DNA from 3 places in the Dermacoccus sp. 147Ba genome. Region 1 is predicted to be linked to each of the others. Evidence: predicted binding sites of a transcription regulator. Region 1 holds the regulator's gene; each other region holds the start of a gene.
The links. The regulator LexA, encoded in region 1, represses DNA repair genes until DNA is damaged. The targets are predictions, from matches to a motif close to TCGAACANNTGTTCGA.
Positions count from the first base shown of each region.

Region 2: the regulator LexA is predicted to act here: its motif matches at 2,415-2,430, upstream of EVU97_RS02240 (DUF6504 family protein).
Region 3: the regulator LexA is predicted to act here: its motif matches at 3,105-3,120, upstream of EVU97_RS02705 (HNH endonuclease signature motif containing protein).

Region 1 is NZ_SEHL01000001.1:375,388-381,341, forward strand. It holds gene EVU97_RS01715 (ComEC/Rec2 family competence protein) at 1-1,243, shown strand, start outside; gene EVU97_RS01720 (LysR family transcriptional regulator) at 1,293-2,210, opposite strand; gene EVU97_RS01725 (Sir2 family NAD-dependent protein deacetylase) at 2,280-3,119, shown strand; gene lexA (transcriptional repressor LexA) at 3,133-3,852, opposite strand; gene EVU97_RS01735 (LysM peptidoglycan-binding domain-containing protein) at 4,119-4,532, shown strand; gene nrdR (transcriptional regulator NrdR) at 4,780-5,241, shown strand; gene EVU97_RS01745 (vitamin B12-dependent ribonucleotide reductase) at 5,315-5,954, shown strand, end outside.
Region 2 is NZ_SEHL01000001.1:488,007-493,960, reverse strand. It holds gene EVU97_RS02250 (DNA polymerase III subunit alpha) at 1-1,507, opposite strand, end outside; gene EVU97_RS02245 (SAV_6107 family HEPN domain-containing protein) at 1,513-1,962, opposite strand; gene EVU97_RS02240 (DUF6504 family protein) at 2,003-2,290, opposite strand; gene EVU97_RS02235 (polyprenyl synthetase family protein) at 2,531-3,619, shown strand; gene EVU97_RS02230 (Rv2175c family DNA-binding protein) at 3,642-4,016, opposite strand; gene EVU97_RS02225 (LysM peptidoglycan-binding domain-containing protein) at 4,138-5,304, shown strand; gene pknB (Stk1 family PASTA domain-containing Ser/Thr kinase) at 5,395-5,954, shown strand, end outside.
Region 3 is NZ_SEHL01000002.1:74,327-80,280, forward strand. It holds gene EVU97_RS02690 (ABC transporter ATP-binding protein) at 1-472, shown strand, start outside; gene EVU97_RS02695 (ABC transporter ATP-binding protein) at 469-2,244, shown strand; gene EVU97_RS02700 (CoA pyrophosphatase) at 2,249-2,860, opposite strand; gene EVU97_RS02705 (HNH endonuclease signature motif containing protein) at 3,266-4,165, shown strand; gene hisI (phosphoribosyl-AMP cyclohydrolase) at 4,341-4,805, shown strand; gene EVU97_RS02715 (anthranilate synthase component I) at 4,802-5,954, shown strand, end outside.

The DNA of each region.
Region 1 (5,954 bases):
GATCGAACTGTGTCTCATTCCCGTCGCCGCCCAGGCGCTGTGCTTGCCCATCCTCGTGGCGCTGAGTGGTGCCGTGTCGCTCGTTTCCCTGCCGGCGAACGTTCTCGCGGAGCCCTTCGTCGCACCGGCCACGCTCGCGGGGATGGTCGTTCTGCTCGTGGCACCACTCGTCCCGGCTCTGGCCGATCTGCTCGTGTGGGCGGCGGGTCTTCCCGCCTGGGTCATTTCCACGATTGCCCACGTCGCCGCGTCCGTGCCAGGGGGTTCGTTGCCGTGGCCGAGCGGGGCGCCCGGCATCGTGCTGGCCGGCGTCCTCCTCGCGGCGCTCCTGTTCGGGTGGCGAATCGTCCCGTGGCTCGGCCTTCGAGGGTGGGCATCCGTCACGTTGGTGGCGCTCGTCCCCGCGGCCCTGTGGCTTCCGATCCCCGGAGAGGGACGCGCAGATCCGGGGTGGCTGTATGCCCAGTGCGACGTCGGGCAGGGAGATGCCGCCTTGGTACGCACCGGTGAGCAGGCGGCGATCCTCGTCGACACCGGACCCGAGGAAGGGGACGTCACCGGGTGCCTCGATCGTCACGGCGTGACGCGTGTGGACGCCGTCGTGCTCACGCACCTGCATGCCGACCACGTCGATGGTCTGGGGGCCGTACTCGAGCGGCAGCCGTCGGTCGAGGTCTTCGTGACGTGGCTGACGAGCCACAGCTCGAGCCCTCGTGGTGGCCGAGGGGAGAGGGATGCCGATGCCCAGACGAGGCAGGTGTTGCGCCGTTACGGGAAGGTTGCGCAACGCCTCGCACCGGGTCAGCAGGTCCGTGTCGGTGACGCCGTGCTCGACGTCCTCTGGCCGCGCCGAGCGTTGGCGGCGGGTTCGCCGGTCAACAATGCTTCCCTCGTGCTCGATGTGGCGACGCCGAGCGTGCATGCGCTCATGCTCGGCGACGTCGAACGGGAGGCGCAGGCCGCGTGCATCGGGGAGGTGACGCGCCGAGCAGCGTCGCGTCCCTACGACCTCGTCAAGGTCGCTCACCACGGCAGCGCGAACCAGAGTGCCGGGCTCTATCGGGCGGCTTCGGCGCGGGTCGGCCTCATCGGGGTGGGGGAGGGCAACGATTACGGACACCCGAAGGAATCGCTCCTGTCGTTACTCGCCCAGAGCGGAACAGCCGTCTACCGAACGGACCTTTCAGGAGACCTCGATGTCGTACCCGTCGGTAGATCGCTCACGGTCGAACCGCAGAGATGACACCGGTGAGAGTCGCAGGAGATTCCACTCGCGAGCCGGAGGGAACCGGCTACAGGTTCGGCAGAGCGTCGGTTGCTTCCCGCAGCGCGTCGAGGGTGGCCTTGACCGCCGGCACACGCTGGAGGTCGGGCGTGGTGACAGCCTGAACCGAACGACGGCTCGCCGGCTCGATGGCGATGGTGGCCACGCGGGGGTGCTGGGTCGAACGCAGGATGAGCTCCGGGATGAGGGCCACGCCCAACCCCTCGGCCACGAGTCCGAGCACGGTGACGTAGTCCTCGGTCTCGAACGCGACGTCAGGGGTGTAACCCGCCGAGGTGGCGAGCGAGAGCAGGTGGCCCCGGCAGCGCGGGCATCCGGCGATCCACGACGCGGACTCGAGCTCCTCCATCGACACGGAGCCCCTTCCGGCAAACGGGTGATCGGCCGGTACGGCGAGGCGCACCTCGTCCTCGAGCAGGTCGAGCGTGGTGAGCCCCTCGAGATCCTCCGCGTGTGCCGCGATCTCGTCGCCGTCGTAGGAGAACGCGACTGCAACATCGCAATCTCCCGCCCGAAGCGCCGCGAGTGACTCCGGCGGCTCCGCTTCCGCGAAGGTGACCTGAACGTCGGGGTAGCGCTGCTTGACGAGCGACAGCGCTCGTGGGACGACGGTCGACGAGGCCGAGGGGAAGGCCATGAGGCGCACTCGTCCCGCCCTCAGGCCGGCGATCGAGGCCACTTCGCCCTCCGCCGCCTCGAGAGCGGCGAGCACCGGAGTGGCTGTGCGGGCGAGCACGTGGCCCGCCTCGGTCAGACGCACCGAACGTCCGAGGCGCTCGACGAGAGCCGTGCCCGTCTTGTCCTCCAAGCGGCGCACCATCTGGGACACGGCAGGCTGGGAGTAGCCCAGGGAAGCAGCGGCAGCGGTGAAGCTACCCTCCTGGGCAATGGCTTTCATGACCCGAAGGCCGGCGGCGTCGATCATCCGTAGAGAATAACCCGGCGTTATCGGATGTTGTAGTTTCTATCGATTGTCGAATGAGAGGGGCCACCTGTGACTGCAGAGTTGGCGGAGTTCGTCGCGCAGGGCGACCTGTTCGTGCTCACCGGGGCGGGTCTCTCGACCGAGTCGGGCATTCCCGACTACCGCAAGCCTGACGGCACCCGCCGAACGGTTCCCATGACGTTCCAGCAGTTCCTCAGCGGGGACGACGCGCGCCGACGCTACTGGGTTCGCAGCGCCGTCGGGTGGGAACGTTTCGCCGCGGCTCGGCCCAACGGCGGCCACCACGCTGTTGCAGCCTTGCAGCGCGCAGGTCTCGTGCAACACCTCGTGACGCAGAACGTCGATGGTCTTCATGCGGCCTCCGGGGCGGACGCCCTCGAACTGCACGGTTCGCTCTCCTCGGTGCAGTGCGTCGAGTGCGGCAGCCGCTCGAATCGAGCCGAGTTCCAGGGGCGCATCCGCGACGCCAACCCGAACCTCCCGCGCGACGTGGCCCTGTTGGCCGACGGAGACGCCGAGGTTGCCCGGAGTGCAGAGGATGCGTTCGTCCTCGTGGCCTGTCCGCACTGTGATTCGCTCGTCGTCAAGCCCGACGTCGTGATGTTCGGCGAGAGCGTGCCCACCGCGACGGTTGAGCACTGCTACGCGCAGCTCGAACTGTCACGGGCGGTTCTCGTTCTCGGAAGTTCGCTCAAGGTGATGTCGGGCTTCCGGTTCGTCTCGGCCGCGCTCAAGGCGGGCAAGCCCGTGGCCCTGGTCGGTCTGGGAAGCATGCGCGGTTCGGAGCGCGCCGATCTCGTGCTGCACGAACCGCTTGGTGCCACCCTCACCGCGACATGCGAACGCCTCGGCCTGCAGGTGCAGACCGAGGCGAACGCGACGACGTGAGGGTGGGCGAGAGTCAGACGCTGCGCAGCACCGCCGTGACCTTGCCCATGATGCTGGCTTCGTCGCCGTCGATCGGCTCGTAGTTCTCGTTCGCGGGCAGGAGCCACGTCTTGCCGTTCGTGCGCTTGAACGTCTTCACGGTGGCCTCGCCGTCGAGCAGCGCAGCCACGATCTCACCGTTGGACGCCTCCGGCTGCTGGCGCACGACGACCCAGTCGCCGTCGCAGATGGCGGCTTCGATCATCGAGTCGCCGACAACCTTGAGCAGGAACAGTTCGCCGTCACCGACGATCTGACGGGGGAGGGGGAACACGTCCTCGACGGCCTGCTCGGCCAGGATCGGCCCGCCGGCGGCGATGCGTCCGACGACGGGGACGAAGGAGGCCTGCGGACGCTCGTTGCCCGAGTCGGTCTCGTCGTACGTGCTCTCGGACGCTGCACGCACCGAGGTGCCTCCGCGGTAACCGCGGGTGTCGGCGCCGTCGTCGGGGGAGACGACCTCCATGGCGCGAGGGCGGTTGGGGTCGCGACGCAGGTAACCCTTGCGCTCGAGCGTGGCGAGCTGGTGTGCGACGGAGCTCGGGCTCGTCAGCCCGACGGCCTCACCGATCTCGCGCAGGCTCGGCGGGTAACCGCGCTCGTCGACCGAGCGCCGGATGACGGTGAGCACTTTCTGCTGGCGCGGGGTCAGTTTGCCCTTCGCGCGGTTGTTCATGGAGTGGACCTCACCCATGGCGTCTCCTCACATCGACGAAAACAGTGATCTCGCGGACGCGGACCTCGGTGCGGAGCCCTGATTCTCCCCGGAATTCCGGGGTTGTCGGTGGCCGCTGATTCGGTGTGAGCGTTCGGGATCAACGTAGGCACCACCGTACACAGTTTTCGCAAACATGTACGAGAAACACGCCGCCGACAGCCTTGCTTTCGAACGTTTGTGTCGTACAGTTGTTCTATCGCACGGATGTTCGATGCATCCGCGCCGAGTCAGGAGGAATGAACATGAGTGCTGTGCCCAGTCTGGACGTCCCGGCGGTCGCGCCGAGCCCCCGTCGTCACCTGCACCTCGTTCCGTCGGGGCCTGCGGTCGTCGATTCCCTCGAGGGTGGTCGTAGCGCGCGGCGCGCCCCGTTGACGCGTCGTGCCGTTCTCGCTCGCCGTCGCTTCGCTGCCCTTCTGGCGCTTCTGGTTCTCGTCGGCGGTGGCCTCCTTGCGGCCAAGGCCGTGGCCGAAGCTAACCCTGCCGGTGGCGCGACGTCGGTCACGGTGAAGGACGGGGAGACCCTTTCTCAGATCGCCGCTCGTGAGCTGCCGTCCTTGCGTAACGACCGTGGTGTGGTGGCCATCCAGGAGGCCAACAACATGAGCTCGATGCACGTTCAGGCCGGCCAGCGAATTCTCGTTCCGGCAGGCTGAGCGGCCCCCTCGGCGTGTCGCTGGGGCGAGCCGCACATCTTTTCCGCGTCATTGCTGGGGTTGGTGCGCCGGGTTTGCCGACACGGTTGCGAGCGGTCGCCAACGCAACCTAGGATTCCTAGATGTAGGGCACAGGCGCCCTAATGCCCCCAACATGTGGTTGTTTGCGGAAGAGTTCCCGCGATGCCGGTGTTGGGGTTCATACCGTCACGAGGCGGTGGAATCCTGCGATCGAGAGGCGTGGCACGTGCACTGTCCCTTCTGCCGCAACGCCGACTCCCGTGTGGTCGACTCCCGTTCGACCGAGGACGGCACCTGCATCAAGCGTCGCCGCCAGTGCCCCGACTGCGGCAAGCGTTTCTCCACCGTCGAGACCGCGAGCCTCACGGTCGTCAAGCGCTCCGGTGTGAGCGAACCCTTCTCTCGCGACAAGGTCATGTCGGGCGTGCGCAAGGCCTGCCAGGGCCGCCCGGTTTCCGACGATCAGCTCGCCGTCCTCGCTCAGCAGGTGGAGGAGTCGATCCGCTCCAAGGGGGCTGCGGAGATCGACGCCCACGATGTCGGCATCGAGATCCTCGGCCCGCTGCGCGAACTTGACCACGTCGCGTACCTGCGGTTCGCGTCCGTCTACCAGGCCTTCGAGTCACTGACTGACTTCGAGGACGCCGTCGCCGACCTGCGCAGGCACGCTCTGCGCGACGCCGGCTGAGCTCCACAGACTCACCCCCTACTTCACGACACACCACACCAAACCCACGAGAAGTGCCAGGAGGCATGCGGTCATGACCGAGACCACGAAGGCTCGAGCCAAGTCGGGTCGCCGGAACAACGGCGTCACGATCGAGCGGATCTTCACCACCCCGGGCGTCCACCCCTACGACGCGGTGACCTGGGAGCTGCGTGACGTCGTCCAGCAGAACTGGAAGACCGGCGAGACGATCTTCGAGCAGCGTGGTGTCGAGTTCCCCGACTTCTGGTCGCTCAACGCCTCCACCATCGTCACGACGAAGTACTTCCGTGGCGCGCTGGGGTCGGACGCTCGCGAGAAGTCGCTCAAGCAGCTCATCGACCGCGTCGTGCTCACGTACACGAAGGCCGGCAAGGACAACGGCTACTTCGCGTCCGACGCCGACGCCGAGATCTTCGAGCACGAGCTCACGTACGCCTTGCTGCACCAGGTCTTCTCGTTCAACTCGCCGGTGTGGTTCAACGTGGGTACGGCGAGCCCGCAGCAGGTCAGCGCGTGCTTCATCCTGTCCGTCGACGACTCGATGGACTCGATCCTCAACTGGTACAAGGAAGAGGGCTTCATCTTCAAGGGCGGCTCCGGTGCCGGCCTCAACCTCTCGCGTATCCGTTCCTCGAAGGAGCTGCTGTCCTCCGGTGGCACCGCCTCCGGCCCGGTCTCGTTCATGCGCGGCG
Region 2 (5,954 bases), 110 kb from region 1:
TGACGTCGACGTCGGCCGGCGGCATACCGAGCGCAGCGCCGGCGTCACGGATGGCGTGACGCACCCGGTAGGTCTCCGCCATCGACACACACGTGACCCGCTCGCCGCCGAAGCGCTCCATGATGCGTTCGTACATCTCGGTGCGCCGCGCCGATTCCACGTCGATGTCGATGTCGGGCAGTGACGCCCGAAGCGGCGTGCAGAAGCGTTCCATGAGCAGGCGGTGCCGGATCGGGTCGACCCCGCTGATGCCCAGCAGGTAGTTGATGAGGCTGCCCGCGCCCGAACCGCGAGCAGCGACGCGCACATCGGCGTCACGGATGAGATCGCACACGATGGCCACCGTGAGGAAGTAGGTCGGGTAGCCGAGGTGGCGCACGACCTCGAGTTCGTCGTCGAGTCGCTCTTCGACGGCGGCGTACTCGGTTGCCGAGAGGTGGCCGTAGCGAGCGGGCAGCGCGGCGCGGCAGCGCTCGGCCAGAGCGCGCTGGGGGTCGACGCCGTCCAGGTCGAGCACCTCCGGTTCCGGAAGATGAACTGCACCGATGCCGATGTCGTGGAACGGATGCTGCACGCAGAGCTCGGCCAACCGTGACGTCGCGCCGACGAGTTCGAGGGCCGCACTCTCGTCGCCCGCAGCCTGCGCGAGTTCACGTGCGATCTCGAGCATCTCGCTCTCGGGGAGCAGATGCCCTCGCGTGCTCGTGCGGTCGAGGTGCCGCAGGTCGAGCGCCACCATGCGCCGCGCCGCGTCGAGCAGATCGGCGGTGACGGCCTCGTCGGCGTCCGCGTGCCTCACCCAGCCGGTGAGCACCGCGGGCACACCGCACGCACGCGCCAGCGCCCACAGGTCGAGCGCGTGCCGCCTGCTGGCCGGCGTGCCCGGCGCCCCGTCGTGACAGGCCACCTCGACTGCGAGCGCCCCGTGCGGCAGCGCAGCACGCCACTGCTTGAGCAGCTGCTCCGCCGCGGCAGGACGTTCGGCGAGCAGCGCCTGCCCGACGTCGGAGGCCGGGCCGAGCAGCACGGTGAGCGCCGGGGCGCTGTTACCCCTGCCCACCTCCTCGACAGTGACGAACCGCGCGATCCGTTCACGCGACGTGCGCGCGGCACTGCGCTCCCCGACAAGGTGAGCGTCCGTGACGAGACGGCACAGCTGCCCCCATCCGACGCCCTTGTCGAGCCCGCTCGCGGCGCCGCGGGCGAGAACGGTGACACGAGGCCCCCGGTCGTCGACGGCTGCCCCGCCCTTCGCCGGGGTGCGCCGCGGGCGGGACGAGTTGGCCGGCGTCGGTGGCTCGAGCGCCAGGTCGACGCCGACGACGGGGTCGATGTCGTGATCACGGCAGGCCTCGACGAACTTCACCACGCCGTAGAGACCGTCACGGTCGGTGAGCGCCAGACGCCCGTAGCCCAACTCGTGTGCGCGCTCGACGAGACGCTTCGGCGGTGTGGTGCCGTAGCGCAGCGAGAAGGACGACGCGACGTGCAGGTGGGTGAACTGCACCGACCTCACCCCACCGCGACGGGGGTGAGCCGCAGCGCCGAAGCGTCGGCGGCAGGCAGACCGACATGGACGAGCACGGTGTCGAGGAAGAGCTGGGCCTGCCGGACGAGGTCGTCGGCCTCTCGCACACTCACCCCGGCCCCGCCGCTCTGGGCGACGCCGTTGCGCTTGCCGCACTCAGTGAAGAAGCTCGCCCACTCCCCGAACTCCGGGCGCTGACGAGCCAGCGCCTCCCACGCACTGCGCGGACGTGAGCCGAGCGAACGCGGCGCCACCTGAGCCAGAAGGGCGGCAGCCGCCCGCAACGCAGCGAGTTGGGCCCTCGCGTAGCGCTCGGACGTCGTCGTGGCCGAGCAGGCCTCGATCAAGGCAGCGCGCGAACGGCCCAGAAGATCGAACAGATCGCCGGTGAGTGCTTCCGCGGGCGCACCCGGACCCGTTGCCGTCGTCGTCATGACATCTCCCTCTCGCTGCACACTTCGTCGAACCTGCACATCAGTCACTGAGCCGCTCGAGCGACCACCCGGAGCGCGCATGCGCCAGGTCGAACACCCCGAGGCTCGGGCTCGCCCCCGCACTCGCCTCGACCCGCCACACCCGACGTTCGGCGTCGTACACGCCCTGCTCCCCCATCGGTAGGCGCCACCACGGCGTTGCCTCACGCCAGCTCTCGAGCACCCCCGCGACTCGATACCGGCGTCCTCGCCAGACGAAGACCTCGGGCGCGCTCGCCTCTCCCGTGTCCACTGTGGTCACCTCGACGCTCTCGGCGTATCCGCGCATCTCGCCACCTCACTTCACTCGGGTGCCGACCGCGTCGTCACCGCTGGATGGTTCGCTGTGACTGTGACGGTGAGCGACGACGCAACGAACGTCGGAACAACGGCACAGCACAAGCCCGTTTTTTTCGAACTCATGTTCGATATGGTGACACTAGAACGCCCCGGCGACAACCCCCAGATTCCGCGGAATCGGAGCGACCGCGTAGGCTCGGTGGAAGTCGCTTGCCGGAAGGATCGAGACGTGCCCAACTCCGCGGACGCATCGCAGTTGCTCGAACGCATCCAGCGCACCGTCGACGCCGAAGTCGCCCACCAGCGCGAGGTTCTCGCCCCCCTCGGCGACGAAACCGATCTCATGGTCGACGCCATCGCTTCCCTGCTCTCCGGCGGCAAGCGCGTGCGTGCGTCGTTCCTCTACTGGGGCTACCGCGCCGCCGGCGGCGCCGACAGCGACGCCCTCGTGCGCGCCAGCGCGTCGATGGAGCTCTTCCAGGCCGCCGCGCTGCTGCACGACGACGTCATGGACGCGAGCGACACCCGCCGCGGCATGCCGGCTGCCCACCGGGCCATGGCGAACGCCCACCGCGAGCGCGGCCTCACCGGCGACGCCGACCGCTTCGGCGAGGCCGGCGCCATCCTCGCGGGCGACCTGTGCCTCACCTGGGCCGACGAGATGTACGCGACGAGCGGTCTACCCGCCGACGAGGTTCTTCGCGGACGTCGGGTCTTCGACCTCATGCGCACCCAGCTCATGGGCGGGCAGTTCCTCGACGTCCTCGAGGCCGTGCAGAACTGGGAAGGGCTCGCCACCGACGAGCGCATCACCCGCGCTCTGCGCGTCATCCGGTACAAGAGCGCGAAGTACACGATGGAGCACCCCCTGCTCATCGGTGCCACCTGCGCCGGCGGCGACGACGCCACTCTCGAAGCCCTCTCGCGCTACGGTCTCGCCCTCGGCGAGGCCTACCAGCTGCGCGACGACCTGCTCGGCGTCTTCGGCGACCCGGCACAGACGGGCAAGCCGGCCGGCGACGACCTGCGCGAAGGCAAGCGCACCGTCATCGTCGCTCACCTGCTCGACGACCTCTGCGCCGACGACCGCGCGTTCTTCGACACTCGCTTCGGCCACGACGACCTCGACACCGACGAGATCGAGCGTTTCCGCGCGCTCGCGATGAGCACCGGCGCCGTCGACGCCGTGGAGCAGCGCATCACTCAGGGAGCCGACGAAGCGCGCGCCGCGCTCGAGTCGCTCCGCGAGTCGATGCCGACCGAAGCGTTCACCGCTCTGCACGACTTCATCGGGACGACCACCGCTCGCTCCAGCTGAGCAGCCCCGCGTCAGCGCAGCGTCAGAACGCCTCTTCCATGGCGCGCTTGCGCACCTCGGCCTTGCGGCCCGCACGCAGCATGTCGATGGGGGCGCCGTCGATCGGCAACGTCTCGTCGGGCGTGCACAGCCAGCGAATCGCTTCCTCATCGCTGAACCCCGCGTCGGAGAGCACCGTCACCGTGCCCATGAGAGGCGTGACGACCGCACCGTCCTGAACGAAGGATGCCGGCACCGCGACGACATTGCGCTCCCCCACGCGCGCGGCGATGATCTCGCGATCGGCGATCATCTGACGCACCTGGCGCAGCGACATGCCCAGCTCCTCGGCGAGGTCGGGCACGGTGAGCCAGTCACCGACAAGTGCTTCGAGTTCCGTGTGCGTTGCGTCATCCACGACCCCAAGATTGCCAGACGGGAACGCGTTACCGCATGTCGGCCAGCGCACCGGGGGCGAGCTTCACCCCTTCGGGCGCGCCTTCGCAGGACGAGCCACGTCACCACCTAGCGTGTGAGCCATGCCTCTTACCTACGACGTCCCCGTCGCACTGCACGCGGTGCCGCCTGCGCACGTTCAGCCGGGCCGAACTCACGCGCAGTTCGTCAAGGGAGCCGCGAAGAGCAGCCCTGCTGCGAAGAAGAAGCCGACCCGCAAGGTCAAGAACGTCACGATCCGCCCCGGGGACTCGGTTTACGCCATCGCGCGAACCCACTCCTCGAGCGTCGCGGCCATCGTCAAGGCGAACCCGAAGATCGAGTTCCGTCGTCTCGTGCCGGGCACCGTCCTCAAGGTGCCGGTCCCCGCCTCGGCCCCGAAGGCGACGAAGCCCGTCAAGAAGCAGCCCGTCAAGAAGCCGTCGAAGGCCACGAGCGCGAAGCCGGTCAAGAAGCCCGCAGCAAAGCCGGCGAAGAAGCCCACGAAGAAGGCCGTTCGTCACACGAAGAGCGTCACCGTGCGCCCGGGCGACTCGCTCTACACGCTGGCCCAGCGTCATCACGCGAGCCTGGCAAGCGTCATCAAGGCGAATCCGGGGCTCGACGCGCGTCGTCTCCACGTCGGGTCTCAGGTCAAGATCCCCGTTGCCGGTGTCACCTCCGCCGCGAAGCCAGCAAAGAAGCCCACCACGAAGCCTGCTCGCAAGCCCACCTCGAAGGCCCCTGCCGGTGGCTACGCACCCAAGCCGACGCACGTCGTCAAGTACGCCGGCACCTCTGCGGCACGGCGCTACCCGGCCTCCGCTGTCGCCTCGGGTGATCGTCACCGTCAGCAACTCGCGCAGGCGAACCTGCCGAACCAGGCCCAGATCCGTTCGATGATCGTCGCCACCGCCAAGCGCTACGGGGTCGACCCGACGCTCGCCCTCGCCATCGGCTGGCAGGAATCGGGGCACCGCCAGAGCGCCGTCTCCGTCTGCGACGCGCTCGGCACGATGCAGGTCATGCCGGCCACCGGCCGTTGGGCGGGCGACCTCGCGGGCCGCAAGCTCAACCTCATGGACCCACAGGACAACATCACGGCAGGTGTCGTCACTCTGCGCTTCCTCACCCAGCACGCCAACAACCGCGACGAGGTGATCGGCTCCTACTACCAGGGCCTCGGCGCTGTCCGGAAACACGGCTTCTACCCCGACACACGCCAGTACGTCAGCAGCGTCAAGGCGCACATGAAGCGCTTCGGCGGCTGACGCAGCCGGGCGCCAGGCACGCTCCGTGTCCTCACCTGATGACCCGCAGCGTTCAGCGTTCTTCCTGCCCCGCCACCTACACTCGCCACCGTGACCACCTCGCACGCCGACCCCCTCATCGGCCGCACCGTCGAAGGGCGCTATCGCGTCCTCGAGCATCTTGCGGACGGTGGCATGGGCAGTGTGTACGTCGCTCGAGACCTCCGCCTCGATCGGGAGGTCGCCCTCAAGGTCTTGCGGGCCGACCTTGCGCGTGACCCCGTCTTCGTCGAGCGCTTCCAGCGTGAAGCCCGCGCTGCGGCGCGACTTGCCCACCCCCACGTCGTCGCAGTGCACGACCAGGGGCAGGACGCCGATGTCGTCTATCTCGCCATGGAACTCGTGCGCGGTCGCACGTTGCGCGACGTCATTCGCGACGGCGACAGGAGCGTGGGTGAGCAGCTCACGCTCTTCGAGCAGCTGCTCGACGGGCTCGCCGCCGCCCACCGGGCCGGCTTCGTGCATCGCGACATCAAGCCGGAGAACGTTCTCATCGACGCTGCCGACCGGGTCAAGGTCGCCGACTTCGGCCTGGCCCGCGCGGTCACCGGAAGCGGTATGAGCGTGGACAGCGAAGTCCTCATCGGCACGGCGTCGTACCTGTCGCCCGA
Region 3 (5,954 bases), on a different contig from region 1:
CGCGGCGACGTTCGTCGAGGCCCTGCCGCACGGTCGGGACGAGGCGCTCGGTGAGCGTGGTTCGCGCCTGTCGGGCGGTCAGCGTCAGCGCATCGCGCTCGCACGAGTGATCGCCGGTAAGCCCGGTCTCGTCGTGCTCGACGACTCGACGAGCGCGATCGACCCCGCCGTCGAAGGCGACATCCTCACGTCGCTGCGTTCTGCGACCGAGGGCAGCACCACCGTCATCGTCGCGCACCGCCGCTCGAGCATCCTGCTCGCGGACCGCGTCGTGTACCTCGAGAACGGACGGGTGGCCGCCAGCGGCCGTCACGACGAACTCATGGCCGGCCACCCCGGGTACGCGGCGCTGCTCAGCGCGTACGAGGTGGAGGAAGCCGAGGGTGCTGCCCCTGATGCCGCGGACGTCAATGACGGTGACGGGGACGATGCCGACGCATCCCACGCCGAGGCTGAAGGGGGCCGGGCATGAGCGCCGGCGCAACCAAGGTGACGAGCGACCGCGGCACCCTGCGGCGCGGGCTCTCGCTCGCTCCGGAGATGACGAAGGGCTTCGGCTGGACGCTGTTGCTCGCGCTCGTGGCCACGTCGAGCCAGGTCATCGTGCCGTTGACGCTCCAGCGCGCCATCGACCACAGCATCCTCGCGCCGGGCGGGGTCGATCTCGGCGTCGTGCGGTGGACGTGTGCCCTCGCGGCCCTCGGCGTCGTCGTGGCGGGTGTCTGCTCCTACGTCATGAACGTCAGGCTCTTCCGCGCGTCCGAGCGGGGGTTGGCGACGTTGCGCCGCAAGGCGTTCGCCCACGTGCACGCCCTGTCGACGCTGACGCTCAACGCGTCCCGCCGCGGTTCGATGGTTTCGCGCGTGACGAGCGACGTCGACCAGATCTCGATGTTCGTCCAGCGCGGCGGCATGATGCTCATCGTCTCCATCGGGCAACTGCTCGTCGCGACGATCCTCATGCTCTGGTACTCGTGGCCGCTCGCCATCTTCGTGTGGATCTGCTTCCTGCCGCTGTTCTTCCTCCTGCGCTACTTCCAGCGGCTCGTCGGGCGCGCGTACGCCGTCGTCCGCGAGCGGGTGGCCGACATGCTGAGCACGATCTCGGAGTCCGTGGCCGGGGCAGCGACCGTCCGCCTGTTCGGTATTCAGCCGCGCACCCAGGAGCGCATGGACGATGCGATCGAGGCGCAGCGCAAGGCCGCCATCGGGGCGCAGATCCGTGCCGTGGGTGCGTTCGTGTCGGGCCAGGGCGTCTCCGGCGCCGCGCTCATCCTCGTCATCATCGCGGGTGCGTGGATGGGCGCCAACGGACACATGACGATCGGTGAGATCACCGCCTTCGTGTTCCTCACCAACCTCTTCACGCAGCCCGTTCAGACGGCCACCGAGGTCCTCAACGACCTGCAGAACGCTCTCGCCGGCTGGCGACGCGTCATCGAGTTGCTCGACACGCCCCTCGAGGTCGTGCCGCCGGCGCAACCGCAGACGTTGAACGCGGGCGCCAAGTCGGTGCAGCTCGACCACGTCGACTTCGCCTACTCGCCCGACGCCGACCTCGTGCTGCGCGACGTCGACGCGACGATCGCGCCGGGTACGAGTGTCGCCGTCGTCGGTGAGACCGGTTCGGGCAAGAGCACGCTCGCAAAACTGCTGACCCGCCTGGTCGACCCCACGTCGGGTGTCGTGCGCGTCGGTGGACTCGACTTGCGCGACGTCGATGATGCGTCGCTGCGCGAGGCCGTGGCGTACCTGCCGCAGGAGGGTTTCCTCTTCACCGGCACGATCGCCGACAACGTGCGCTTCGCGCGCCCGGACCTCGACGACGCGGGCGTCGAGCGCGCCTTCGTCGGGATCGGGTGCGAGGACTGGCTCGTCCGTCAGCCCGAGGGCGTGCGCACCGAGGTGGGCGCTCGCGGATCGCGGCTCAGCGCGGGGGAGCGGCAGATCGTCGCGCTCGCGCGCACGTATGTGACGGACCCGGACGTGCTCATCCTCGACGAGGCCACCTCAAGTGTCGACCCGTCGACCGATGTTGCCGTCGGCCAGGCACTCGACGAGCTGATGCGCGGCCGGACGAGCGTCATCATCGCGCACCGCCTCGCGACGGCCGAGAAGGCCGACGAGATCTGGGTCATGGACGCCGGACGACTCGTCCAGCGCGGCTCGCACGTTGAACTCGTCGGCGCTGACGGACCCTACCGGCGGCTGCACGAAGGCTGGGTGGCCTCCCACGCGGAGTAGCGCGCTACTTCCAGGCGAACTTGGGCTGCTCGAAGTGGGCCACGCGCGTGCTGCGGCCGTGGAGAACGACTTCCCGGAACTGATGGAGGATCGCCGCCGTCGGCGCGTGGATCCAGTAGTCCTCGAAGGGCCACTGGAACACCGGCTCGCCCAGCCCACGCTGCTCGACGAACCGCGGTTCCGCGTCCAGTTGGGGGAGCGTGATCTCGTGGAGCACCGCAACCTCGGCCGGATTGAGCACCACCTCGTCGAGCACATCGCCGGCCCAGACGACGAACGGGCGGATGAGATAGCCCGAGCGGGTCGCGAAGTCGTCGAGCCTGCCCAAGACTGCGTCGGCCGAAGCCGCGATGCCGAGTTCCTCGTGCAGTTCGCGGAGGGCAGCTTCCTGGGGCGTTTCGCCCGCGTCGATCCGGCCGCCCGGTAGCGCGAACTGACCGGCGTGGGCGCGGAGGCTGGGTGCTCGCTTCTCCATGAGAACAACCGGCTCGTCCGCCCTGTGGGCGATGACGACGCAAACCGCGGCCTCGCGCAGGGGGTTACCGGTGGCTTCACGAGGCTCGAAGTAGGAGAGCTGCTGCGCAATGTGCTGACGCGGGTCGTCGTCACGGGGCATGCGGGCGGCTCCTCTTCGGGTGACTCTGCTGGGTTCGGGCAGAACCCATCGTGGCGCATCGGGCGCTGGTTCGGGGCGCGCCATCGCCAGTGCGTCAGACACGCGCTTGGCCACTCCGGGAAACCGTTCACTCGTCCGCGGAACAGCGAGGCTCTGCGGCTAAAGGATGGGCGCTTGCGGGCGATGATCCTGTAGTCAGCGGCACGTGGGTCAGGGCATTGGGTGCGCACGGACCTGACATGATTCGAACAAGTGTGCGATAATAGAGCATGGATCTGAGGTCGGTGACCGGTCGAGCGCGCTTCGCGACGGCCACGGTCATCTCGGACGAACTCGACCACATCGTCGAACCGGAAGCCCTGGCCCGCGTCACTGACCTGGTGGGAGAAGTCCGGTGCGCGCCGCATGGGCGGCAGTGCCGCGCGGCGGGACGTGCGGAAGCTCCTGCGTGCCCTGGGGCTCGCTCGGGAGGCTGACGAAGTGCTGGCCGACCGCGAGAAGGGTGTGTGGTTCGAACCGCACCTCGACATCGACTCACTCACCGAGATGCGTGTCGTCCTCGACACGGGCGACGCGCTGGCGCTGCACGCCGTCATCGAGGACCGCGCCGAACACCTGCACGCCGGCTGGGGCGGAGGAGGGCTGCCGCCGTCGCGGGGTCGCTGTCGTGTCGATGCGCTGGTCGACCTGATGGTCGAGAACCGTTCGGTGCATGCTGCTTTCACGCTGCAAGTGCCGTTGGCCGCTGACTCGCCGCCCACTCAGTCCCTCCGGCGCGAGCAGTATTCCACCATGCGTTTCGTCAGAGCGCTGCGTTCCTCACCAGGGGAGAGCTCTGCCTTCGCTGACGTCGACGTGCCAGGAATGGGTGTCGTGACAGATGAGGCGCTCGCTCGGCTAGCCGCATCGATCGGAACGACGTTCGCGGTTCGCCTCACCCGCGATCTGGCTAACGGTCGCGTCGTGACAACCGGCACGCTGTCGCAGACGTACCGACCGCACGCCACAATGGCGGCCCTCGTCACCGATCGCGACGAGGTGTGCCGCTTCCCGTACTGCACGCGGCCCGGGACATCTGCAGACCTCGACCACGTCATCCCGTTCGCCGAGGGCGGCGCAACGAGCGGGTCGAACCTCCAGAGTCTGTGCCGTCATCACCACCGCGCCAAGACGTTCGGCGGATACGCGGTGAGCATGGATGCCGAAGCCACATGCGAGTGGGAGTCGCCCACCGGCCGCCGCTGGCTGACCCGCCCCGGCGGAGCCACGGTGCCGCTGGAACCGCGCGCGGGCCGCGTCGCCTGAGCGTCGCTGTGGCGCAGCTGACGCAGTTCGGTTCACCTGACGCGTTTTGCGCCTGCTCAGACTGCGTCACGTGAACTGAATCGCATCATCTGCCCGCGTCGGCGCGGCGCCCTCACGCCCGCCCGGTGCCGCCAAGCACAGACGGGTTCTCGCTCCGGCACGTGCGGTTGGCACAATGGCACCCATGACTTCGACGCCCCTGCCCACCGAGATCGCCAAGCGGCTCAAGCGCGACGACTCGGGTCTCGTGGCCGCCATCGTCCAGGATGAGGCGAGTGGCGAGGTGCTCATGCTGGGCTGGATGGACGACGAGGCGCTGCGGCGCACGCTGAACGACGGGCGCGTCACCTTCTGGTCGCGCAGCCGTGGTGAGTACTGGCGCAAGGGCGACACGTCGGGGCATGCGCAGTACGTGAAGTCCGTCGCGCTCGACTGCGACGGTGACGCACTCCTCGTCCGCGTGGAGCAGATCGGTGCCGCCTGCCACACCGGCGCGCGCACCTGCTTCTTCACCGATCTGGACGCCACCGTCGGAGCTCCGACACACGCCACTGGCCCCGCCGCGGGCGCGATGTCGGAGATCGACCAGCACGACCTCAAGCCGACCCACGAGCAGCACCCCACGGAGGATCCCGCATGACGACGACGCCCAGCCTGGCCGCCGACCTCACCTGGGGCGCCACGTGGCCGAGCGCCGACGTCTTCACTCACCTCGCAACGGAACGCCGCGTCATTCCCGTCGTCCGACGCCTGCTCGCCGACGCCGAAACCCCGATCGGCGTCTACCGCAAGCTCGCGCGCGACGAGCCCGGCACGTTCCTCCTCGAATCCGCCGAGCACGGCGGCGTGTGGTCACGCTACTCGTTCATCGGCGCCGCGAGCCGCGCCACGCTCACCGAGCGTGACGGCGAGGTCGTCTGGCTCGGCGATGTGCCTACCGGCCTTCCGACGAGCGGCCTCGCCGTCGACGCCCTGCGCGAGAGCCTCGAACTACTCCACACCGAACGCATCCCCGGCCTGCCGCCCCTGACGAGTGGCCTCGTGGGCGCCATCGGCTACGACGCCGTGCGCCGCTGGGAGAAAATCGGCGACGATGCCGAGGACGCGCTGGGCATCCCCGAGGTGACGATGCTGCTCGCCACCGACCTGGCCGTCATGGACCACCAGGACGGCTCGCTCCTGCTCATCGCCAACGCGGTCAACTTCGACGGCCTCGACACCGGCGTCGAGGGCGCCTACGCGGACGCCGTTGCGCGCCTCGACGCCATGCAGCAGCGCCTCGGCGGCTCGGCACCCTCCACGGTCGCCGTGCCGCACACGCCCGAGAAGGACGTGCGCAGCACGCACACGCGCGAGCAGTTCCACGACATGGTCGAGGCCTGCAAGGAGGACATCCGCGCCGGCGAGGCGTTCCAGATCGTCGTCTCCCAGCGCTTCAGCGTCGACACCGACGCCGACGCGCTCGACGTCTACCGCGCCCTGCGTGCGAGCAACCCCAGCCCATACATGTACCTGCTGCGCCTGCCCCTGCCCGACGGCGGCGTCTACGACGTCGTCGGCTCGTCGCCCGAGGCTCTCGTCAAGGTGACTGGCGAGCGGGTCATCACCCACCCCATCGCCGGCTCGCGCCCGCGCGGCAAGACGCCGGAACACGACCGGGAGCTGGGCGACGACCTGCTGAACGACCCGAAGGAACGCAGCGAGCACCTCATGCTCGTCGACCTCTCGCGCAACGACCTGCAACGCGTCTGCGGCGCCGGAACCGTGGAGACGGTCGAGTTCATGAACA